2 regions of the Gordonia sp. VNK1 genome follow, and region 2 is predicted to be linked to the other one. Evidence: riboswitches for the same ligand, from Rfam matches in the RefSeq annotation. Region 2 holds a riboswitch; the other holds the start of a gene.
What was found. A riboswitch is a leader RNA that binds a small molecule or an ion and turns the genes downstream of it on or off. The one in region 2 is predicted to bind cyclic di-AMP.

Region 1: it holds a riboswitch for cyclic di-AMP, as region 2 does, so the genes downstream of both, ABLE94_RS03310 (C40 family peptidase) here and ABLE94_RS11675 (transglycosylase family protein) in region 2, are expected to answer to the same signal.

What each region holds. Positions count from the first base shown of each region.
Region 1 is NZ_JBDZDJ010000002.1:275,123-286,683, reverse strand. It holds gene ABLE94_RS03325 (glycosyltransferase family 4 protein) at 1-512, opposite strand, end outside; gene ABLE94_RS03320 (peptidase MA family metallohydrolase) at 545-1,975, opposite strand; gene ABLE94_RS03315 (C40 family peptidase) at 1,987-3,024, opposite strand; gene ABLE94_RS03310 (C40 family peptidase) at 3,197-3,784, opposite strand; cyclic di-AMP (ydaO/yuaA leader) riboswitch at 3,801-3,969, opposite strand; gene ABLE94_RS03305 (hypothetical protein) at 4,078-4,308, opposite strand; gene ABLE94_RS03300 (DEDD exonuclease domain-containing protein) at 4,614-6,584, shown strand; gene ABLE94_RS03295 (Lrp/AsnC family transcriptional regulator) at 6,594-6,872, shown strand; gene trpD (anthranilate phosphoribosyltransferase) at 6,917-7,981, opposite strand; gene ABLE94_RS03285 (hypothetical protein) at 8,150-8,656, opposite strand; gene ctaE (aa3-type cytochrome oxidase subunit III) at 8,804-9,421, shown strand; gene qcrC (cytochrome bc1 complex diheme cytochrome c subunit) at 9,515-10,444, shown strand; gene qcrA (cytochrome bc1 complex Rieske iron-sulfur subunit) at 10,441-11,561, shown strand, end outside.
Region 2 is NZ_JBDZDJ010000007.1:255,470-267,030, forward strand. It holds gene ABLE94_RS11645 (helicase-associated domain-containing protein) at 1-2,107, opposite strand, end outside; gene ABLE94_RS11650 (protein kinase domain-containing protein) at 2,167-4,602, opposite strand; gene ABLE94_RS11655 (hypothetical protein) at 4,756-4,974, shown strand; gene moaC (cyclic pyranopterin monophosphate synthase MoaC) at 4,979-5,572, shown strand; gene ABLE94_RS11665 (MogA/MoaB family molybdenum cofactor biosynthesis protein) at 5,569-6,048, shown strand; gene ABLE94_RS11670 (molybdenum cofactor biosynthesis protein MoaE) at 6,049-6,483, shown strand; gene ABLE94_RS11675 (transglycosylase family protein) at 6,595-7,209, opposite strand; cyclic di-AMP (ydaO/yuaA leader) riboswitch at 7,216-7,386, opposite strand; gene ABLE94_RS11680 (MoaD/ThiS family protein) at 7,647-7,895, opposite strand; gene moaA (GTP 3',8-cyclase MoaA) at 7,899-8,984, opposite strand; gene ABLE94_RS11690 (flavin reductase family protein) at 8,984-9,520, opposite strand; gene ABLE94_RS11695 (hypothetical protein) at 9,555-9,764, opposite strand; gene ABLE94_RS11700 (cold-shock protein) at 9,924-10,349, shown strand; gene ABLE94_RS11705 (DUF2771 family protein) at 10,654-11,190, opposite strand; gene ABLE94_RS11710 (MFS transporter) at 11,194-11,561, opposite strand, start outside.

The sequences.
Region 1 (11,561 bases), on a different contig from region 2:
TCCACACCGGGTGGGAGGTACTCCAGGCAGGCCTGCGGACCGAACGCCGACGCGAAACGTCCACGCGTGTAGCGACTGACGAAGGTGACGGTGTCGGTGTGAGTCCCGATGTACCGCAATACACTTCGCGCTCCGGGCAGCATCGACCAGCCGACCTCGTGGCCGTGTGTGCAGGCGATCACCCGGCTCGCCCCGGCCTTGCGAAGATGTCCGGCGAGCATCGCGAGCGGCGCGGCGGCCCCGAACCACACCGTCGAGATCCCTTCCTCCCGAATGATCTTCGCCGCCCGACGGGCCACGAACGGCGTCGGCAACATCAGGGTGGTGGGATGCCGGTACACCCGATACGGCACCGACGCGTCGAAGTCGACGTGACTGTTCCCCCGCCACCGCGGTGCATACACCACCACGTTCTCCGGATCGAGCCGATCCACGAGATTCTGCAGATACGACTGGATACCCCCCTGACGGGGCGGGAAGTCATTGGTCACCAACAGGGTTCGGTGCGTCACCACCTCACCATACGGTGATCAGATCACGATGGTCACCGGAGTTCACGGGTCAGCCACGCGCGCCACTGCCCGACCAGTGTGTCGCGCGGAATCCCCAGTGTCGCCGCGATCGCCGCATCCTGGCGGGCCTGTTCCCCGCTCGCGGCGACGCCGACGTAGAGCGACCTGAGTTTCTCCTCGCCGAAGCGGCCGGCGACAAACGCCGCCATCGACCACGCGGTTTGATACGCGAGGCGTGAGGCGTCGCTGTCCACCGCGAACTGCTCATCGGCGGGCAGACCGGCCGGTGTCCGGCCGGACCGTACCGCGGCCGCGAGGTCGGGGGCGGCGTCTTCGAGGCGCGTGTAGGTTCCCTTGCGCCCCACGTACTCCGGGACGCCTTCGGTGATCCACATCGGGGCGGTGGGGGCGGTCTGCGCCCGCGTCGCGACGTGGGTGAGTTCGTGGCGCAGCACCACCTCCAGCGCCGGATCGGGGAGGTCGGCAACCTCGGGGGTGAGGACGATCCGCTGTCCGGTGGCACTGGCCGCGGACAGATCGAGATGTGCATAGATGGTGGCCGCTGCGGCACCGGTGTCCGAGGCGGTACCGGCCAACGTCCGGAACTCGTCGTCGGTGGCGGTGGCGACGACCACCGCGCGGCGTGGCCAGCGCGGTCCCCACCAGGCGGTCACCGCGCGCACCGCACCCGGCAGCGACCGGCCGATCCGCTCGATGAGGGTGCCGGTGTCCGGGTAGGAGCCGATCACCGAGGTGCCGCCGAGTGTGGGAACGTCGGACGCCGCCAGCCCCGGCACGTTCCACAGCTGGGCCGTTGGTGCGGGCTCGCCGACCAGAGTGGCGTCGCCGACCACCTTCCAGTCATCGCCGTAGCGCGCGACGACGAGCTGGGTGGTGACGACCACCGGCTCCTCGTCGATCCCGGGATTCGCCGCACCGCCGAGCGCACTGTGGATCTCCACCGGGGCCACCCAGTCGTCGGAACTCCCCTGCTCGTCGAGCCGTTGCCGGACATCGGCGCCCACCTGCGTCTCGGCTTCCTCGGTGGGTGCCGGCTCGTATCGAAAGTCCCTGAGCACCAACCGGGTTCCGCGGGGTACACGAGCCGGGTCGGCGCGGAACACCGCCGCCGAGAGGTTGGCCTGCACGGTGTGCAGGCCGGCGCGGAACGCGGCCGTCGCCGAGGGGTCGACGAGCGCATCGAGATCGGCGGGGGTGCCGTCGGTCAGGACGCGTGACAGCGAGGTGAGCATGTCCCGCACGCCGGCGGTTCGCTGTTCCAGATAGATGTTCGTCGTGGTCTCCGACGTCGTCGGCGATGCTCCCGGACTCGACGGCGACGTGGTCGACGATTCGCCCCCGCACGCCGACAACCCCAGTGCGACAACGATGATGACGATCACGCACGGCAACGCGGGATGGCGGATCGTTCCGCGACGACGATCGGCGCGGCGACGGGTCACCTCGGAACTGCTCAGTACCGACGACCGGCGTTGAACGGCCCGGCGTCGTCGATCGGCACGACCTTCACCGGAACCCCGAAGGTCGAGGCGTGAATCACGTAACCGTCGCCCACGTACATCCCGACGTGGTGGGCATCGGAGTAATAGATGATGAGGTCGCCGGGCTGCAGATCCTGCCGCGCCACCGCCGTCCCCGAGGCCATCTGCGCCTCACTGGAACGCGGCAGCGTCTTGCCGGCCTGCTTGTACGCCCAGACCATCAGTCCCGAACAGTCGAACGAGTTGGGACCGGTCGCACCCCACACATACGGATCACCGATACGCGTCAGCGCGGCCTGTACGGCCACCAGCGCCGGGGAGGTGCCCCGCGGGATCGCGGCCGGGTCGAAGTCGAATCGGGGGCCGGCCAACGCGGCGAGTTGCTTGCCGGTCATCGACTGATAGATGACCCGGATCTGCGCCGCCTGCAACTGCAGTTCGGCCTGACGCTTCTGCAGGTCACCACGGACCCGCTCGGCCTCGGTGACGGCCTGGGTGGCCGTCGCCGCGGTGGCGTTGGCCTCGTCGCGGGCCGACACCGTCTGCGCCCGGGTCTTCTTCAGAGTCGCGAGTTGGGCCGCGGTCTGCCTGGAGACCATTTCCAGCCCCGACATCTGATCGAGCAGGGACTGCGGCGAATCGCTGGTCAGCACCGCGTAGAGGCGATTGGAGCGGCCACCCATATAACTGACCCGGATCAGCGAGTCGAAGCGCTGCTGCACCGACGACAACGTCGCCTCGGACCGATCCAAGGTCGTCTGGGCTGCTGCGGCGGCCTGGCGGGACTGCACGACGATGCGTCGCTGCTTGTCGTACTCGATCTGTGCGTTGTGCATGGCCTCGGCCGACTTCTCGGCCTCCTGGCTCAGCGCCCGGTACCGGGTCAGCAACTGATCGGCGGTCTGCGGTTGCGCGGCGGCCTCCGGCACACCGACCAACCCACCGAGCTGCGCCATGGCGATCACGACCGCCGCGAGGACGGTCGTGAGGACCCATCGGGCCGATCCCATCACGCCGCTCGTCGATCCCGCTCTCACGGTTGTCACCACACTCCCTTGCTACCCCGTCGCTCGGCCACATCCCGATAGGTGGACGTCATCCCCCGCCGACGACAGGCTCGGGCGAATCGCGCTGTGCGCGATCCGCCCGATACATGTTCACACGTCCAACCGGTACGTGGACTCAGTACCGCCGAACTCCCACCAGCGACCACTCCTTGACCGATGCCTTCTGCACCGGCACGCCGTAGGTCGAGGCGTGGATGAACTGGCCGTTGCCGATGTAGAGACCCGCGTGTCCGCCACCGTTGAAGATGAGGACGTCACCGGGCTGGGCGTCGGCGTAGTTCACCGCACGGCCACCGCCGAGCTGGCCGTAGCTGTCACGCGGGAGGGTCTTCCCGGCCTGCTGGTAGGACCAGTAGACGAGACCCGAGCAGTCAAAGGCGTTGGGTCCGGCTGCGCCGTAACTGTACGGGGCACCGATCTTGGTTTCCGCGGCCTGGACAGCCTTCTGTCCCGCGGTCAGCTGCGGGGTGATGATTCCGCCGCCGCCGGGCCGGAACTGGCTGGGAACCTGGTTCTGGTCGACGCCGGGCAGCGTGAACTTCCCCAGGTTCGGGATCTCGATGGTGGCGCTGGGCGCCGGAGCCGGTGCGGCCAGGGCCGGACCGGCGGCGACAGCAAGCGAGCCGACGGTCAACGAGCCCGCGATCATCGCCTTCTTGGCGACGCCTCCGCGATTCGGCTGTTCCAAACGATGTTTGGCCACGAAAGAGGTTCTCCTTTTGTTCTCCCCTGACCGCCTACCGAGTTAGCTGTCGGGTTCGGGCCGAGAGAATGGCCCTACACACCCGGGCACAGCCGTGCCCAGGGCGCGATTCACCCCAATCCGGATTGCTCCGAAAACGTGTGGTTCCCCGGTTCGCCCGTCGGGCGATTGAGCGGTGATCTCCGCAGACCACTTCTGTTGAAGTAGGACGCTCCGCGAAGGTCTCGGAAAGGTTACGAAATCGGATGCGTGTCTGTCCACTAGGGGACAAAGTGCCCTTGCCGCCCGGAAATTCACCCCGCGCGCAGAATCGTCAACCCCGGCCGCGAATCAGGCCCACACGCTGGGCCGATGCCCGCCCTTGCCGATCGTGCAGCCTCGGTGCTCGCCATCGAAGCAGCCATGAACACATCGATGGCCGAACCGATCTCGGCGTCGGCGATCGCGTGCCCGCCGCCCCCGTTCACCGCCACCAGAACCGACCCGTCGTCGCTGGTCGCAGGGGTGATGAGGACGTTCATCATGCAGCCGTCACACGCGGTGCGGCGACCTGGACAACTACTGCAGTCGATGTACATCTGTGATCTCCATCTCATTTGCGGTCTCTGGCCGTGTCGACGCCGGATTCCCCACGCGGACACCCCGAGTCATGCCTCGGGGGTCATGTCTCGGGGGCCACGTCTCGCGTGACGCCGTTGCGCCGTGCGATCCGCCATCGGGAACACACGCTAGAGATGACCACCGACAGTTTTCGCCGATGCCGCGATCGACGACGACGTCGGCCCGTGGAGAGGAGTCCTTGTCGGTGGTGCGAACTAGTGTTCGCGCCGTGGTGGGAGATCCCGTTCAGTTGTCCTTCGCCGACCTGATGACCGCGGCCGGCCGCGGTGGTGATGATGTGGCCGCCGACCCGACCTTCGGCGAGGAGTCCTTGTTCGACACGACGTTCGTGGTCGTGGACCTCGAGACGACCGGCGGTGATCCCGCCCGCGACGCGATCACCGAGATCGGCGCGGTCAAGGTCCGCGGCGGTGAGGTGATCGGGGAGTTCGCCACCCTGGTCGATCCCGAGCGGTCGATCCCACCCAAGATCGTCGCGCTGACCGGGATCACCGAGGCGATGGTCTACGACGCCCCGCGTATCCCCGAGGTGCTGTCGTCCTTCATCGAATTCGCCCGCGGGTGCCTCCTGGTCGCGCACAACGCGCGCTTCGACACCGGCTTCCTCCGGCACAACGCCACCCGCCTCGGGCGGGAGTGGCCGTTCGTCACCAGCCTGTGCACCGTCCGACTGGCACGTCGCGTCCTCACCCGCGACGAGGCACCGACGGTGGGGCTGGGTGCGCTGGCGGAGTTGTTCGACGTGTCGGTCCGGCCCACACACCGGGCACTCGACGACGCGCGCGCCACCGTGGAGGTGCTCCATCACCTCCTCGAGCGAATCGGGAATCAGGGCGTGCGAACCTACGGCGACCTGACGGCCTACCTGCCGCGCGGGAACCCCCGGCTGCGGGCCAAACGGCATCTGGCCGACGCCCTCCCCGCCCGACCCGGGGTGTACCTGTTTCGCGGACCCTCTGACGAGGTCCTCTATGTCGGGACCGCGACCGATCTGCGCCGGCGGGTGATGTCGTACTTCACCGGTTCGGACCCGCGGGCCCGGATCGGCGAGATGGTCTCGTTGGCCACCCGGGTCGATCACGTCGAGTGCGCCCACGCGCTCGAGGCGGGGGTGCGAGAGTTGCGGCTCATCGCCGCCCACACGCCGGCCTACAACCGGCGCTCGACGCAGCCGCACCGCGGCTGGTGGATCACGCTGACGGCGGAGCGCTTTCCGCGGTTACAGATCAGCCGCACCGCCACCGACGATGCGGTCGGTCCGATCCCCAACCGCACCCGCGCATCCGAGATCGCCGATCTGATGTCCCGGGCATCGGGCCTGCGCACCTGTCGGACGCGGCTGCCCGCGTCCGCCGGCCATCACTGGTGCCGAACCGCCGCCGACGGTGGCGACCTCATCGGCGGGTGTGCGGCGGCATCCGAGGGCCCCCTGACCCTGCCGGACTACCTGCCCCGGGTGCAGGCCACACACGACCTGATGACCGGCCGCACCGTGGCCTTGCTGGATTCGATGGTGGCCGAACTCGACCGGCTCACCGACGCCCAGATGTTCGAGACCGCCGCGCGGCACCGTGATCGGGTCGCCGCGACCATCGAGGTGCTGGCGCGCACCCAACGCCTGGCGTCGCTGTGTCGCGTCGCCGAGATCGTCGTCGCCCGACCCGACGATGCCCGCGGGTGGGAGCTGGCGGTGATCCGGCACGGTCGACTCGCGTCGGCCGGCATCGCCCGACGCGGGGTGGCCCCGATGCCGGTGATCGACGTGCTGACCGCGTCGGCGGAGACGGTCATCCCCGCCGACGGTCCGCTGACGGGGGCCTCGCCCGAGGAGGCCGCCCTGCTCTACCGGTGGATCAGCGAACCGGGGGCGCGCATCGTCACCACCAGTGAGCCGCTGTGGCTACCCGCCGGTTCCGCCCAGGGCCGCACGAGGTGGGCGGCGTGTGCCCGGCATGCCGCGGAATCCGGTGGCCGTCGGCGGTCGCGTCCCGTGCCCGCCCGGACCCCGGTACCGGCCCCGCCGGTACGCCGGACGGCGTCCCCGACGTCCGGCGCCATCCCGGCACCACCGGCCCGGCGCTCCCGAACACCGATGGACCCGAACACCGATGGACCCCGGAGCACTGACGGGTCCCCAGAAATGCTGATGGGCGGAAACAGTGACCGGCCGGAACACTAGGCTGATCCCATGATCACCGCCATCGTCCTGATCCACGCCGATGTCCATCAGATCCCGGAGACGGCGCAGGCCGTCGCGGACATCGCCGGAGTCGCCGAAGTGTACTCGTGCGCGGGCGATGTGGATCTGATCGCCAAGATCAAGGTGCGCGACCACGCCGAGATCGCCGACGTGGTGACGGGACGGATCAATCGGCTGCCGGGGGTCACCCACACCGCCACCCACATCGCGTTCCGCAGTTACTCCAGTTCCGAGGTCGAGGGCGGGTTCTCCATCGGCGAGGAGTGAACGTCTCCGGGTGCGCGTGAGCCCACCGACCCCGGCTCGCCCTACTACTTCTCCGCGAGTTCGCCGGACAGCGTGGCCCAGCGATCCAGCAGCGCGGCCGCCGCACCCGAATCGATCGTCTGGGCCGCCCGCGCGATCGCCTGCGCCATCGCGGCCCGCAGCCCGGCATCGTCGAAGGGTTCGGTCATCTCCGCCGACACGATCGCGCCCGCCGCGTTCAGCAGGACGGCGTCGCGGACCGGTCCGTGCTCACCGGCGAACAATTCGCGGGCGATGCCGGCGTTGACGGTGGCGTCGCCGCCCTGCAGTGCCGACAGTTCGACGAGGTCGATTCCCCACTCCCGCGGATCGAGGGTCAGTTGGATCACGCGTCCGCCGACGACCTGCCACACCGTGGACGTGGTGGTCGTGGTCAGTTCGTCGAGCCCGTCGTCGCCACGCACCACGAGCACCGTCGCATCGCGTTCGGCGAACGCCTGCGCGAGGACACCGGCGAGATCGGCGAACGCGCATCCGATGAGTCCGCGGCTCGGCCGGGCCGGGTTGGTGAGCGGCCCGAGCACATTGAAGACAGTGGGGATGCCGATCTCGCGCCGCGGCGGACCGGTGAATCGGAAGGCCGGATGGAACACCGGCGCAAAACAGAACCCGATGCCGATCTCGTCGACACACCGGGCCACCTGATCCGCTCCGAGTCCGATGGTCACCCCGAGCGCCTCGAGGACGTCGGCACCACCACTCTTCGACGACGCCGCGCGGTTGCCGTGTTTGACCACCGCGACCCCGGCTGCGGCGATGACGATGGCGGTCATCGTCGAGATGTTCACGGTGTGGGAGCGATCGCCGCCCGTGCCGACCACGTCGATGGCCGGTCGCGTCACGTGCACGGGCACGGCGTGCTCGAGCATCGCCGCGGCCAGCCCCCGCAACTCCGCGGGCGCGGCGCCTTTCATCTTGACGCCCACACCGAACGCCGCGATCTGTGCTCCGGTCGCGCCGTCGGTCATGATCTCGTTCATCGCCCATGCCGCCTCGTCGGCGCTCAGATCGATGCCGTCGGTGACCCGGCCGAGAATCTGCGGCCACGTGTGGGTTTGCGCGCTTTTCACGTCAAGCACTCTATGGCATGTGCTCGGACGCCCTCAGCCGGTCGCGGCGGGTGAGCGCATCTCGCTCGGCAACCCGAATGCGTCTCCGGCGACGGACCGGTGATCCCCATCGGACCACACCCACCGACCGACCTACCCCGTCGACCGAATCACCTACTGCCGAATTGCCTACTGCCGTTGCAGCACCTGCCAACCGACCACCGTGCCGCCGTGTCGCGCACCGAGACTCGCCATTCGGGATCGCTCCTGGGACAGGTGCAGCGCGTCGAGCAACTGCGCACGCGCGAGGACCACGATCTCCGACCCGGACCGCATGACGACGGAGGCGGTGACCGTCGCCAGATCGGCTGCGTCCGGCCGGGTTCGGGCGTAGCCGTCCTGTGCGGCCAGCGCCACGGCCTGCGTCACGCGGTCATGGGGCAGCACGACGAGGTGTCGCACCACCGCCTGTTCCTCCGGCCGCCACGCCGAGGCCTCGAGCACCGCCGAGCTCGACGCGGCGTCGTCGACCGAGACGGCCACCACCACCAGATCGGCGTCGTCGATCCGCAGGCCCGGCGCCGGGCCGCGGCGGCCGAATCGTGTTGCCATGCGCTGCAATCGGGTCGGCTCGATCGGACGCCCGTTGACGTCTCGCGGGCCGCTCGCGGCGTCGTCGTCGAATGAGGGGGTCATCCCTCGAGCAAACCACGTCCCGGGCACCCCCACGGACACGCCGACGGGTCGGTGACGACATGCCCCGACCAGCGAGAAGAGAAAAAGTTCCGACCAATCTCGGACCCAAGTGGTCACCGCGTACTACGAACCGTCATACTTCACTCTGTGACTAGCGCTGTAGGTACCTCGGGAACGGCCATCACCGCGCGCGTGCACTCACTCAACCGCCCCAACATGGTGAGTGTCGGCACGATCGTGTGGCTGTCCAGTGAGCTGATGTTCTTCGCTGGCCTCTTCGCGATGTATTTCGTCGCGCGAGCCAATGCCAATCCGGAGCAGGGCTGGCCGCCGGAACCGACCGAGTTGAACCTCGCGCTCGCGATCCCGGTGACCACCGTCCTGATCCTGTCGTCGGTGACCTGCCAGATGGGCGTGTTCGCCGCCGAGCGTGGCGACGTCTTCGGCCTGCGGCGCTGGTATGTCCTCACCTTCCTGATGGGCGCCTTCTTCGTCTGCGGCCAGGGCTACGAGTACTACCACCTGGTGCACGAGGGAACGACGCTCTCCTCGAGCGCGTACGGCTCCGTCTTCTATATGGCGACCGGCTTCCACGGACTCCACGTGATCGGCGGTCTGGTGGCCTTTATCTTCCTGCTGATCCGCACCAAGTTGTCGAAGTTCACCCCCGCGCAGGCAACCGCGGCGATCGTCGTGTCGTATTACTGGCACTTCGTCGACATCGTGTGGATCGCCCTGTTCGTCACGATCTACTTCATCCGATGATCCGCCGAGTCGACGGTCGTCGAGAAGACTCCGATCTTCACGCGGGATGACCCCCGCACAGCCCAGAGTCCGTCCGCTAGTAGAGAGACCAAGATGAGTTCATCTCCACCGCGATCGTCGGATAGCGACGCAGCAGACGCCGTCGACACGGTCGCGTCGTCGACTCCGTCGCCGACCGCGGCACGCAAGGCGAAATCGCGACGCAAGCTGCGTCGGCGTGCCAGCGGCACGCTCCTGCTGCTCGCCGGCCTGTTCATGGCCGGCATGATCGCGTCGCTGCTGACACCGAAGCCGCAGGTTGCCACCGCCGACGTCGACAACGCCGCGCTGATCACGGCCGGCAAGCAGCTGTACGAGACCTCGTGTGTGACCTGCCACGGCGCGAACCTGCAGGGCGTGCCCGACCGCGGTCCGTCGCTGCTCGGTGTCGGTGACGCCGCCGTGTACTTCCAGGTGTCCTCCGGTCGTATGCCCGCCGCTCGCGGTGAGGCCCAGGCGCTGCGCAAGCCGCCGAAGTTCACCACCGCGCAGATCGACCAGCTCGGCGCATTCGTGCAGTCGCAGGGCGGTGGCCCGACCGTGATGTACGAGCACAACCCGGACGGTTCGATCAAGACCGAGAACGGCGTGCGCGTCATCGCACAGGAATCGCTGCGTGGTGACAACCTCGGCCAGGGTGGCGAATTGTTCCGTCTCAACTGCGCCTCCTGCCACAACTTCACCGGTCGTGGTGGTGCGTTGTCCGGCGGTAAGTTCGCTCCCCCGCTCGACGGCGTGAAGGAACAGCAGATCTACACGGCCATGCTGACCGGCCCGCAGAACATGCCGAAGTTCTCCAACCGCCAACTCTCGACGGAGGAGAAGGAGAACATCATCGGCTTCATCAAGTACGTCACCGAGTCCAAGCCGCAGGGTGGCTTCGGCATCGGCGGATTCGGCCCGGTCAGCGAGGGCATGGTGATGTGGTTTGTCGGTGTCGTGGCAATTGTCGCCGCCGCGATGTGGATGGGATCTCGAGCATGAGCGCCAGCGGCAAGGACGTCCCCACCAAGGACGAACTCGATCAGATGAGCAATGACGATCTCGTCAAGCTCGGCACCAACCTCGACGGGGTGGAGATCATCCACCGCGGCGAGCGCTATCCCGAGCCGGGCACCGGCGTCGAGAAGCGCGCCGAGCGGCAGGTCGCCATCTGGCTGACCATCGCCGGGATCTCGGCCGTGGCCTGCTTCGTGATCTTCTGCTTCAACCACTGGCAGTTCGTCATGCCCAACGAGCCGAATTACTGGTGGTACACCCTCAACACGCCGTTGCTGGGCATCACCTTCGGCCTGTCGATCCTCGCGATCGGCGTCGCCCTGGTGCTGATCACCAAGAAGTTCCTGCCGTCGGAGATCTCGGTGCAGGACCGTCACGACGGTCCGGGTTCCAGTGACGTCGACAAGGCGACCATCGTCGCCGAGCTCAAGGACACCGGGACCACCTCCACCCTGGGTCGTCGCAAGATGATCATCGGCAGCGGCATCTTCGCCTTCGGTGCTCTGGCACTCACCGGCACCGTCGCCGCGCTCGGCGGGTTCATCAAGAATCCGTGGGCCAAGCGTGACGACGCACCGCTGTGGAACTCCGGCTGGTCGCCGATCTACAACTCCAAGACCGACCCGAACGAGACGGTGTTCCTGCGCCGCGACGTCGGTGATCCGCTGCGGGTCGCCCTGGTGCGTCCCGAGGATCTGGACTCGGGCGCGATGGAGACCGTCTTCCCGTGGCGCGTGTCCGACGGTCTCGGTGAGACCGAAGAGTCCCGCCACAAGCTGATCTGGGGTCTGCGTTACGTCAGCAACCCGGTCATGTTGATCCGTCTGCGTCCCGCCGACGCCGTCAGCGTGATCAAGCGCAAGGGGCAGGAGAGCTTCAACTACGGCGATTACTTCGCCTATACGAAGGTCTGCAGCCACCTCGGATGCCCGACGTCGCTCTACGAGCAGCGCACCAACCGCATCCTCTGCCCCTGCCACCAGTCGCAGTTCAATGCCCTCGACTCCGCCAAGCCGGTCTTCGGACCCGCGGCCCGGGCGCTGGCGCAGCTGCCGATCACGGTGAATGATCAGGGCTATATGGTCGCCAACGCCGCCATCAA
Region 2 (11,561 bases):
CGCCGTTTCCGCCGGCCCGTACCGACGCCGACGCCGACGCCGGGCGTGCGGTTGCGGCCCGATCGCCGGATCGCAGGCGGCCGATCACCGCCAGCACCTGGTCGTCATTGAGTGCGGCCCGCCGCGGCGGGATGGCGTGCCGACGTGCGCGTACGACGGGGACCCGGCTGCCGCGCTCACGCATGTCCACCAACTCGCCCGAGGAGTCCTCGCCGCTCGGCGCGAATCCGGCGGCCCGCAAGGAGTCGAGCACGTCGCGGATCTCGCTGGGGGACACCGCAACCGTCGGTGCGAGCGCCCGCATCGACAGGTGTGCGGCGGCGTCGCTGCGCAACACCGCGGCCAGTGTCGCCGCGTCCTCGCAGCGGATGAACGACGAGGCGATACCGACCCGCAACTGTCCGTGCCGCCGGGCCACGTCCTCGATCAGGTAGGTCAGTGATTGTGGGACGGGCGTCCGGGAGTGCGCGGTGAACATCGCGATGAGTTCGCTGCTGGAGCGCCCGGCGTCGAGGGCGCGCCGCACACTGACCTCGCTGACCCGGTATACCGATGCGGCGCCGCCGGATTCGAGATCGGCCACCATCTCGACCCGCTCGGCGAGTTCCGGGGTCATCGGGCCGGGGACGGTGATCGTGAGGTCGGCCTGGGTGAGGAAGTGATCGACCGGTTCGGGCAACGCCGTGCGCATCGCGGCGACGATCGGTGCGTCATCGGCGCCATCGGTGTCGAGGATTGCGCGTCCGACCGAACTCAGGGCGTGGTGGGCGACGAGTCCCATCTCGCGGGCTTCCCGAAGTGTGTGTTCGACGACATGAGAACCCAAGCGCCGCATCTGATGTGGATGCTGCCAGGCCAACAGGGAGACCAGGCCGGCCACCGACACCGGTGCCGCCGCCGGTCCCAGGGCCATGGCGGAGAGGATGGTGCGCCGTTGGGCGGGTGCGTGTGAGTCGTAGTTGTCACCCGACAGTGCCGGGATCGCGGTGCCGTCGCGGTCGGGCTCGCCGACCTGCCAGGCGCGTCGCGGCATGGTCAGCCAGGCATCGACGAGCGTGTACCACTGGCGTTCTCGCGGTTGGTGCAGCCAGGTGTCGACGGTGGTGGTCGGTGCGAACATGTGCTCACCGGTGTCGCCGGAGGGGGGCGGATCGGGGAATCCCGCATCGATGAGTCGTGCATGCGCGAGGACCTCGATCAGCAAGGCGACCCGCTGCTGATCGAGTCCGGTGGCCTTGGTGAGGCGGCGCAACTCCCGCACGCCGAGCGCGCCCGACCGCAGCACCGCCGCGGGTGTGGCGCCGAGGACGCGCAGCAACGCCGTCGCGTGACGGATGGCCTCGAGCGCCTCACCGCCGGCCGCTGCGTCGACGTCGCGGGCGGAGAAGCGGCGCGAGCCGGAGTCGTCCTCGGGCCGGGGGCGACGCAGGTTGTCGGTCTGCAACGGCGGTTCGTCGCGCAGCAACTGGCCGAGTTGAGGTGGGAGCTCGACGGTCTGGTGATCGATGCGGGCGAGCATGCCGTCGGCGATGAGGCGGGCGACCGGCGCGGCGGGGTCGGCGTCGGGAGCGGCATCACGGCTGCGTCCGAGTGCGGGACCACGCGACAGTGCGCCGAGCAATTCCCGCTCCCGTTCGTCGAGCGCGGCGAGCCGTCGGGTGAGTTCGGCGGCCGTGCGCTCGGCCGGCGGGCCGATGAGGTGCAATCCGCGCCACGGCAGTGCGGACGCGGCGTGCGCCCCGATGTGCAGCGCATCGTCGGGTCCCCAGATCAGCGCGAGCCGTCGCAGCAGATCCACGCGCACCTCGACCTCGTCGGCATCGGCGCGGTCGGCCAGAGCAGATCGGACGGCGGGCAGCGACACCGTGTCCGACTCCGGGGGGCCCAGATCGATCAGCACCTCCAGGACCGCCAGGCCGAGCAGATCCAGACTCTCACCCGCCAAGGCCGCCGACGCCGGCGACAGTGCGCGCTGGGCGAGCACCTGTGTGCCCTGCGGTGGGGGTGAGGCGAGATCCGGCCGCAGTGTGATCAGATCGGCCAACTCCGCATCCGAACGCGACGCCAGGTCATCGGCGAGTGCACTCGCGCGACTGTCCGGACTCATTCGACCGATTCTACCGAGCGGGTCGGCCCGTTGGGATCGGCCCGCGCCCGGTGCACGCTCTATGAGGTGGAGATGTTGACCCGGAACGGAGTGGCGACGACGTTGTTCTCCCCACTCGCTCCGTTGCCGACCTGACCGGCGACGTTGTATCCCCAGCAATAGACGTCGGTGGTGTCGACCCGCGCGCACGTCGTACCCGAGTTGGTGGACACGGCGTCCACGGCGCCGGCAAGGGTGACCTGCTTGGGGGCCGACGAATCCGACGTCGAACCGTCGCCGAGCTGCTTGTCGGAGTTGTCACCCCAGCACCTCAGTTCGGCACTGGCGACCGCGCAGGAGGTACCCCAGTCGGTGGCGACATCGGTGACGTCGGTCAGTCCGACCACCTCGGTCGGGGTCTGTCGTGCGGCGGTGGTTCCGTCGCCGATCTGGCCGTACGCGTTGTCGCCCCAGCAGTACGCCTTGCCCGCCGCCGCCGCACATGCGGTCTGCGGATAGGTCGACTCGGTCTCGCTGTGCTTGTAGGAGCCGATCGCGATGTCGGTGGCGTCGGTGAGGGAGAGCTGCACCGGAGAGGCCTGGCGGCTCGTCGAGCCGTTGCCGATCTGCCCGCTGTCGTTGTTGCCCCAGCAGTACACGGTGCCATCGGCGATCGCGCAGGTGGTGCCGCGTGCGGTGGCCACGTCGGTGGCGGTTCCGGTCACCCCGGTGACCTTGGTGGGTGTCGTGGAGTCCGTGGTGCCGCCGGTACCGAGCTGGCCTTGATCGTTGTCGCCCCAGCAGTACACCTCGCCGGCCGAGATCGCGCAGGTCGATCCGAATCCGGTGGAGATGGCGGTGACGTCGCTCAGCGTGGAGACCTTCTTCGGTGTCTCGCTGGAATCGGTGCTGCCGTCGCCGATCTGACCGTAGTTGTTGGCGCCCCAACAGTAGGCCTGCCGGTCGGAGATCGCGCAGGCGGTGGTGACGTACTTGTCGTCGGTGCTGACGTAGTTGCCGATGCTGACCGAGGTGACCGGTGTCAGGCTGACCGCGACCGGAGTGGTGGAATCGGTCGAGGTCCCATTGCCCAGCTGGCCGTTGGCGTTGTTGCCCCAGCAGTGCAGGGCCTCGTTGGTGACCGCGCATGTCGTATTACCGGATGTGGCAACGGTATTGGGCTGCGCGACGACAGCCGCGGGCTCATCGCTGCCGCCGAACAGTCCGGTGGCGAAACCGATTCCGACCACCGCCACGACGACGACCACGAGCGCCGCGGCGATCGCCCCGATGATCAGGCCCGTGCGCTTCTTCTTCGGTGGCACCGTACCCGGTTGCGACGGGTAGCCCCCACCGCCGAGCAATGAGTTCGGTTGCGCCGGATTGTATCCGGGTGGTGGGGTACCGCCGGCGAATCCGGCTGTCACCGGGGTGGTCGCTGCCGGCGGAGCGCCGAAGGGGGCTGATGGGTTCGGCTGCGACGTGTAGGGGATTCCCGGGTTCGGCTGGCCCACACCGGGATACGACGGCTGTGGGGTCGGTGCCACCGGGGGGTGGCCGGGGACGGTTGCGCCTACCGGGGAGAATCCGGCCGGCGTCGGCTGTGACGGCGGTCGGGTCTGTTGCCCGGAACCGAACGACGGTGGGTTGGTGACGGCGGTCGGCCCGGTTCTCGGCCCCGGACCGGGACGGGTGTCGAGCGCCTGCTTCAGCGCGGCGGCGAAGGCGCGGCAGTTCGGGTAGCGGTCGGCCGGATTCTTGGCCAGGCCCTTGTGTAGTACCGGGTCGAAGGCGGCGAGATCCGGTCGCAGCGAACTGATCGGCGGGATCGGTTTGGTCAGGTGCGCCATCACCAGCGCCGACGGCGTCGTCGTGGTGAACGGGGCCTGGCCGGTGAGGAGTTGGAAGACGGTGCACGCCAACGAATACTGATCCGACATCGCGGTCGCGTCGTGGCCCTCGATGACCTCGGGTGCGCAATAGGCGAGGGTTCCGATGAATGCGCTGGTGGCCGTCAACGAGGTGGAGTTGACCAGCTTGGCGATACCGAAGTCGAGGACGGTGACTCGCTCGACCTCGCCGGTGGACGGATCCCGACTGACGATGATGTTGGCGGGCTTCACATCTCGATGGATGACATGGTGCCGGTGCGCGTAGTCGAGGGCATCGGCGACCTGCGCGGTCACCGCGACGACGTCGGCCGGTGAGGTGGGGCCACTGCTGAGATCGCGTCCGTCGAGGTAGCTCATGGTGAACCACGGCGTGCCCTCGTCGTTGATGCCGTACTGATGGATCGAGATGATGCTGGGGTGATCCAGTGACGCGGTGGTGCGTGCCTCGTTGGTGAATCGCTTCTGGAAGTCGGGATCGTGGGCGCCGGCCAATGAGATGACCTTGAGCGCCTCCCTGCGGAGCAGGTGCGGATTCTCGACGAGGTACACCTCGCCCATCCCGCCCGATCCCAGCAGCGAGATCACCTTGTATCCGGCGACCTGTGAACCTGGACTGAGCGGCACGACAAACCCCTTCGACTGTCTCGGACGATGGTGTGTGACCTTACCGAAGTGCCCCCCGAATTGGTCGTCTTATCATTCGAACGATGGGTGGGTGATCGGTCGAAGTCGGTGTCATCGGCCACCATGTGCGAGCGCGATCACGTGGGGGCGGCGATGGCATGGCACAATACATCCGTGGCTGAGAGCACTTCGAAGAAGCATTACGTCGACAACGGCTGGCCGAAGGCAGCCGAGGGAGACGGACCCGAGCACGCGGTCTCCGAATTCGCGGCCGATCTCGCGGGTGCACTGTCCCCGTTCGGCGACGTGGAGTTCCCGTTGCCGGCCGACGAGGTCCACTACATCAATCCCAAGACCGTCATCAACCGCTGACGCGGTGACCGACGTCGATCCGGATGGATCGCGGCCCACGGACCGACTGTCCCACGTCGATGACTCCGGCGCCGCGCGGATGGTCGACGTCGGCGACAAACCACCGACCCGCCGCCGGGCGGTCGCCGGTGGGACCTTCCGCACGACCCGTCGAGTGATCGACCTCCTCACGTCCTCGTCGCTGCCCAAGGGCGACGTCCTGGCCACCGCACGGATCGCCGGGATCATGGCCGCCAAACGCACCGACTCCCTCATCCCGCTGTGTCATCAGCTCTCGTTGTCGTCCGTCGACGTGGACTTCGTGATCGGTGAGGACACCATCGACGTCACCGCCACGGTGACCACCGCCGGACCGACCGGCGTCGAGATGGAAGCGCTCACCGCTGTCGCGGTGAGCGGCCTCACCTTGCACGACATGGTCAAGGCCGTCGACCGGCATGCCCAGATGGACGCGATCCGGCTGCTGGCCAAGTTCGGTGGCCGTTCGGGCGACTGGACTCGAGACGGAGTTGGTCCAGACACCGTCACTCCAGACACCGTCACTCCAGACACCGTCACTCCGGACACCGGCACCGACGATCCGGCGAGTGACCGATGAGCGCCCAACGGGTGGCGCGCGTCGTGGTGGCCTCGACGCGGGCGGCCAACGGTGTCTACCCCGACCGCACCGGACCGCTGATCTCCGCCTGGCTGGCCGACCGTGGCATCACCGTCGACGAGGTCGACGTGGTGGTCGACGGGCCGGCGGTCGGCGATGCGATCCGGGCCGGCATCTACGCCGAGGTCGATCTCGTCGTCACCACCGGCGGTACCGGGCTCTCACCCACCGACCGCACTCCCGAACAGACCCGGCCATTGCTCGACATCGAACTGCCGGGGCTGGCCGATGCCATCCGTACGGCGGGCCTGCCCGAGGTGCCCACGGCGATTCTCTCGCGTGGGATCGCGGGAGTGGCCGGCCGGAGCCTGGTGATCAATCTGCCAGGGTCCACCGGGGGCGTCCGGGATGGCCTCCGCGTCATGGGTACCGTCCTCGACCACGCGCTCGACCAGATCCATGGCGAGGATCACTAGATGGCGCTGATTGTGTGCACGGAGATCTCCGAGGGCCCGATCAGTCTTGCCGACCATGAGGCGCTGGTCACCGACGCCGCGCAGGGCGCGGCGGGCGCCGTGGTGGGATTCGTCGGCGCGGTCCGCGATCACGACGGTGGCAACGGCGTGACCCGGCTGTCCTATTCGGCGCACCCGACCGCCGCGCAGGCGCTGCGTGGCATTGTCGCGAAGGTCGCCGAGGACGCCGACGGGGTGCGGGCAGTGGCTGTCTCGCACCGGATCGGAGACCTGGCCGTGGGTGACGTCGCGTTCGTCGTCGCGGTCGCCGCCGATCACCGTGGTCCGGCATTCGCACTGTGCGCACGGCTCGTCGACGAGGTCAAGGCCCAACTCCCCGTCTGGAAGCACCAGTTCTTCACCGATGGTCGCGACGAATGGGTGGGTTCGGCCTGAGGGTGGCCGGATCGTAAGAGGCCCGATCACGAGAAGGCCCGAGCATGAAAAGAGCCCCGCACGGCGCGAAGCAGCGTGCGGGGCCCTTTGCTCAGGGGGCCTTCGTCAGGCTCAGGGGAGATTCGGGATCTGGCCCTGGTGCTCGTTGAACAGGTTCAGCTGATCCGGGGTGAGCTGGTATCCACTGTTCTTGGCGGCATCGAGCAGAGCCAGCAGGCTCGGGTCGGTGGTCTTGTCGCGGAGGGTGGCGAGGGCATCGTCGGTGCTCGTGGCGTCACTGCTGCCGGTGCTCGGTGCCTGGGGGGCGGGAGCGGCGGGCAGGCGCGGGGTGGTGGTCGGCGCGGTACGCGGGGTGGCGCCGGACAATCCGGTGCCACAGGTCGGCCATGCACCCGGGCCCTGGCTGGCCAGGACGCGCTCGGCGACGACGATCTGCTGCTCACGGCTGGCCTGGTTGGCGGTCGGTGCGAATTCGGTGCCGCCGTGGCCGGCCCAGGTACTCGGGCTGAACTGCAGTCCGCCCTGGTAGCCGTTGCCGGTGTTGATGGCCCAGTTGCCACCCGACTCACACTGGGCGACCTGATCCCATTCGGCGTCGGAGGCCGCGTGTGCGGAACCGGTGCCCAGCAGGGCGGCGCCGCCGCCGAGGACAGCCCCGGTCAGTGCGACCTTCGCGAAGGTCTTGGTGGCAGTGGTGGTCGTCGGCTTGCGATGACGTCCGGACATGAGTGTGTTACCTCTCTCCACGCGCCTGCGAAGTCAGCTGTCGGGTTCGAGCGAGAGGTGCTCGGTCGCGTCGGCTGTGGCCGTCGGACTTAACCCCAAGAACGTCGTTGACGTCCGTTCTTCCCTGCGGAAGGGTGGGTCCCCCGTCCTCGTTCCCAGATGTTGCTCGTCATTCCACCGGTGGAACGAGGCTCGGCGCGACCGGTGGAAGTTGTGTGTCTTGGTTGCTGTGCTGTGACCTTCTTGGAAGGACGCTTCGTACAGTACGGCCTCGACGCCGACGAATCACACCTTCTTCCACAACGGTTTTCGTGTCTGCGAGTGGGACTTTCGCCCCCATTCGATCGTCGTCGCAGTTCACGGGCATGATGGTCTTCTCGTGTCCATCTCGTTATCCATCCGTTATGTGATTAAGCTCACATCGGCGTGGCGGCGTTTCAGCCGCCGGCAAAGGGCGGCAGGACGTCGACGGTGCGCGTCGCGCCGAGGCTTCGGTCACGGTCGCACACCGCGATCTCATCCCAGAGATAGGAGCATCGATCCAGCACCTGTCGCAGGGCCGGATTGTCGGCTGCCAGAATGTGTTCCAGCTCACCGAGAGTGGCCCCGTCGGGGACTTCGACGGCGGCCGTTTCCCGGCCCGCGGCGGCTCGCGCAGCCGCGAAATAGCGGATCGTCAGACGCACCGATCAGCCCCCGATGGCCGACATCGGACGCTCGGGCTGACGGAAATCGCCGGAGTTCACCGAGTGCCCGGCCCGTTTGGCCCAGGTGTTCTCGCGCCACAGCCGGGCGATCGCGGCGTCGACGTCGCCCTCACCGCCCCGCAGGACCGGCAGCAGCGAGGTCTCGTTCTCGGCGAACAGGCAGTTGCGCAGTGCGCCGTCGGCGGTGAGACGGGTGCGGTCGCAGTCGCCGCAGAACGGGCGGGTGACCGAGGCGATGACACCGACCCGCGCGCGACGGCCCGCGGCGTCGGTGTGGCCGTCGACCAGCCACGTCTGCGCGGGCGCGCCGGCACGCGGGACGTCGTCGGGCGTCAGATCCGCGACGTGGCGCAATGCCTCGAGGATCTCCGCCGCGGTCACCATCGCCGTGCGATCCCAGCGGTGATCGGCGTCCAGCGGCATCTGTTCGATCACCCGCAACTGATATCCCTCGCGCAGACAGAACCCGAACAGTGCCGCCAGTCCATCGAGATCGCTCCGGTCCGGGACGACGGCGTTGACCTTGACGGGGTCGAGCCCGGCCGCGCGGGCGGCGGCGAGTCCGTCGAGGACGTCAGCCAGGCGATCACGCCGGGTGATCTCGGCGAATCGAGCCGGGTCGACGGTGTCCAGCGACACGTTCACCCGGGTCAGTCCGGCTGCGGTGAGGCCGTGCACCCGACGGCCCAGGCCCAGACCGTTGGTGGTCATCGCGATCCCGGGACGCTCCGGCAGCCTGGACACCCGGGTGATGATCTCCTCGAGATCCCGGCGCAGCAGTGGCTCGCCGCCGGTGAACCGGATCGTGCGGATCCCCAGGTCACGGACCGCGACGGTCAGAACACGGACGAACTCCTCGGTGTTCAGCACCCCGTCGGTCGGTAGCCAGTCGAGGCCGTCGGCGGGCATGCAATAGGTGCAGCGCAGATTGCAGCGGTCGGTCACCGAGACCCGCAGGTCGGTGGCCACCCGGCCGAAGGTGTCACGGAGCGGGCCGTCGACCGGTGCCGGGGCGCGCGAGGCGGGGATCAGCGACGGCAGCGGGAGCCCGAGGTCGACGGCGGTCATCAGCGATCCCGCGGCTCGATGACGTCGGCCCGGGTCGCCAGGGCGCGAAAGGTGCTCGCGTGGAAAACGAGTGGTTCGACGCTGGGATCGGCCTGCAACTGTTCGATGCGCAGCAGGACGAGGATGTGGTCGCCGGCGGGGATCTCCTGCTCGATACTGCAGGACAGGTGCGCGGCCGCGCCGGGGATGAACAGGGAGCCGTCGTCGGCGGCGAGGGGGGCGATGTCGTCGAATCGATGTACCGCGGGACCGGCGAGCTGACGACACTGCCGCGATTGATCGTGAGCGAACACGCTGACACCGAGCATGTGGGCGTCGCGTAGCCGCGGCCACGTCGTCGAGGTGTTCTGGACGCAGACACTCACCAGCGGGGGATCGATGGAGACTGCGGTGAAGGCGCTTGCCGCCATCCCCACCGGCTCGGTGCCGTGACGATGACTGCAGACCGCCACCACACCGGACGGGAAGCAACTGAAGGCACGTTTGAGCGCGCCTTCGTCGGAGGCCGGTGACAGATCGGGCCGACGATCGATCATCGCCGGGACCGGGTCGTAGGATGCCGACACCGCGTCACCGGGTCCGTCGACCCGAGCGCAGCGCGTAGACCAGGCCGAGGAGGAAACCCAACGGTGCGCACATGGTCAGCAGATACACGGCGGTCGGTGCGGTGTCACCGTCGGTGACCAGCGGCGTGACGAATAACGCGACGATGGCCAACAGTCCAATCGCGAAGACCACGCCGGCCAGCGCCAGCAGGCGCGAGGAACGATTCTGATCCATAACCTTCCACGGTAGAGCACGTCGGTGGCCCGACGGGTGGTCAGAAACCGCTTGGCCCAGTGTTTAGAATGGTGGATACCAGGCGCGGAAATGCTCAAGTCGTGTGTCTCCGCGTCTTTTCTTGTGACGGATTTCGACCATCAGATGAGGGTGAGCACAGTGCCGAGCGGCAAGGTGAAGTGGTACGACGCCGAGAAGGGCTTCGGTTTTCTCGCGCAGGAGGACGGCGAGGACGTGTACGTCCGTTCGTCGGCACTCCCGGAGGGTGTCGATGCGCTCAAGCCCGGTCAGCGCGTGGAGTTCGGCATGGCCGCCGGACGCCGCGGCCCGCAGGCACTGACCGTCAGCGTCCTCGAACCGGCGCCGTCGGTGGCGAAGAACACCCGCGACCGTGATCGCGAGGCCGCGCGCAAAGAGGTCAAGCGCCACAGCCCCGACGAACTGCACGGCATGGTCGCCGACCTGATCACCCTGCTCGAGGGCAAGGTGCAGCCGGACCTGCGCAAGGGTCGGTATCCCGATCGCAAGACCGCGCAACGCATTTCCGAGGTCGTGCGGGCGGTCGCCCGGGAACTCGACCGCTAGTCGCCGACGTTCGGGATCGTCGTTCGCGCGGGTGGTTCATGCCGACGCGGCATCCGCGCATTCACGCGCGCGGTGCAATGACCGCGCGAGGGTGGGCGTGCCGCGCGGGCGAGCTCGACCCGCGTAAACCGCGGGGCGAGGCGTTCCGGAGTCGTCGTTTCGCGCGGGTGGTTCATGCCGACGCGGCATCCGCGCATTCACGCGCGCGGTGCAATGACCGCGCGAGGGTGGGCGTGCCGCGTGAACGAGCTCGACCCGCGTGAACCGCAGCCGCGCCGTCCCCGACGTGGCCGCCGACGCCGTGTCAGCGGATCTGTGGCACGTTGGCCGGTGAGGTGTCGACGGTGAGCACCCCGCGGGCGAAGCTGGTGGTCCCGTCGTCGGAGGCCACCACCGACGCCGCGGTGATGGTGATACCCAGCAGGATGTGCTGGGGTTCGGTCCGCAGCGGCACGGTGAAGGTGGTGCCCGAGGCGAACGGCGATTCGTTCTCGGCCAGACCCTCGGGGGTCCAGTAGAGCGTCGTCAGATTCCAGGGCCCCTTGGCGATCTCGTCGGACACCGACAGCAGGATCGTCTGGCCCGCCGGGATCGGGATGTGCGGGGTCTCGCGCTGCGGGCTGAGCAGCGGCGGGTCGCATTCCTTGAGGTAGACGTCGCACCACTTGACCGGTTCGACGGTGTGCAGTTCGTCGCCGACGGCGAGCTGCAGATACGCCGCGTCCTTGTGTGAGGTGCCGGTCGCGGCGAGGATGCCCACCGTCGTCCCGACCACCGCCACGAACACCACGACGACCGCGAGGAAGATCGCGATGGCCTTCTTGTCACCGGAGTTGAGCACGCTCTAGTGATATCCCATCCGCTTGGTCGAGGCGTCACCCGGTCCGGAGGGGTACCGCGTCGTGGGTGCCTCGGAGCCCGACTGTCCCGGTTTTGGTGCCGAGGGGTTGGGGTGCGGGTTCGGCTGGTGTGGCGTCGGTGCGTGGGGGTTCTGGTGCCGCGGGTTCTGGTGCTGTGGGTTCGGGGTCGCACCGAAGGGCATGGTCGGTGCCGCCTGCTCGGGACGTTCGCCACCGAGCCCGGGCACCAGCGACCGGCCGCGGTCGGTCATGACGGTCTGGACGAGCCCGAGACCGAGCAGCACCGACACCACTGTGAACCCGATCCACAGGGTCGTCGGCAGCAGTACGCCCAGCGCGGCGCCGAGCACCC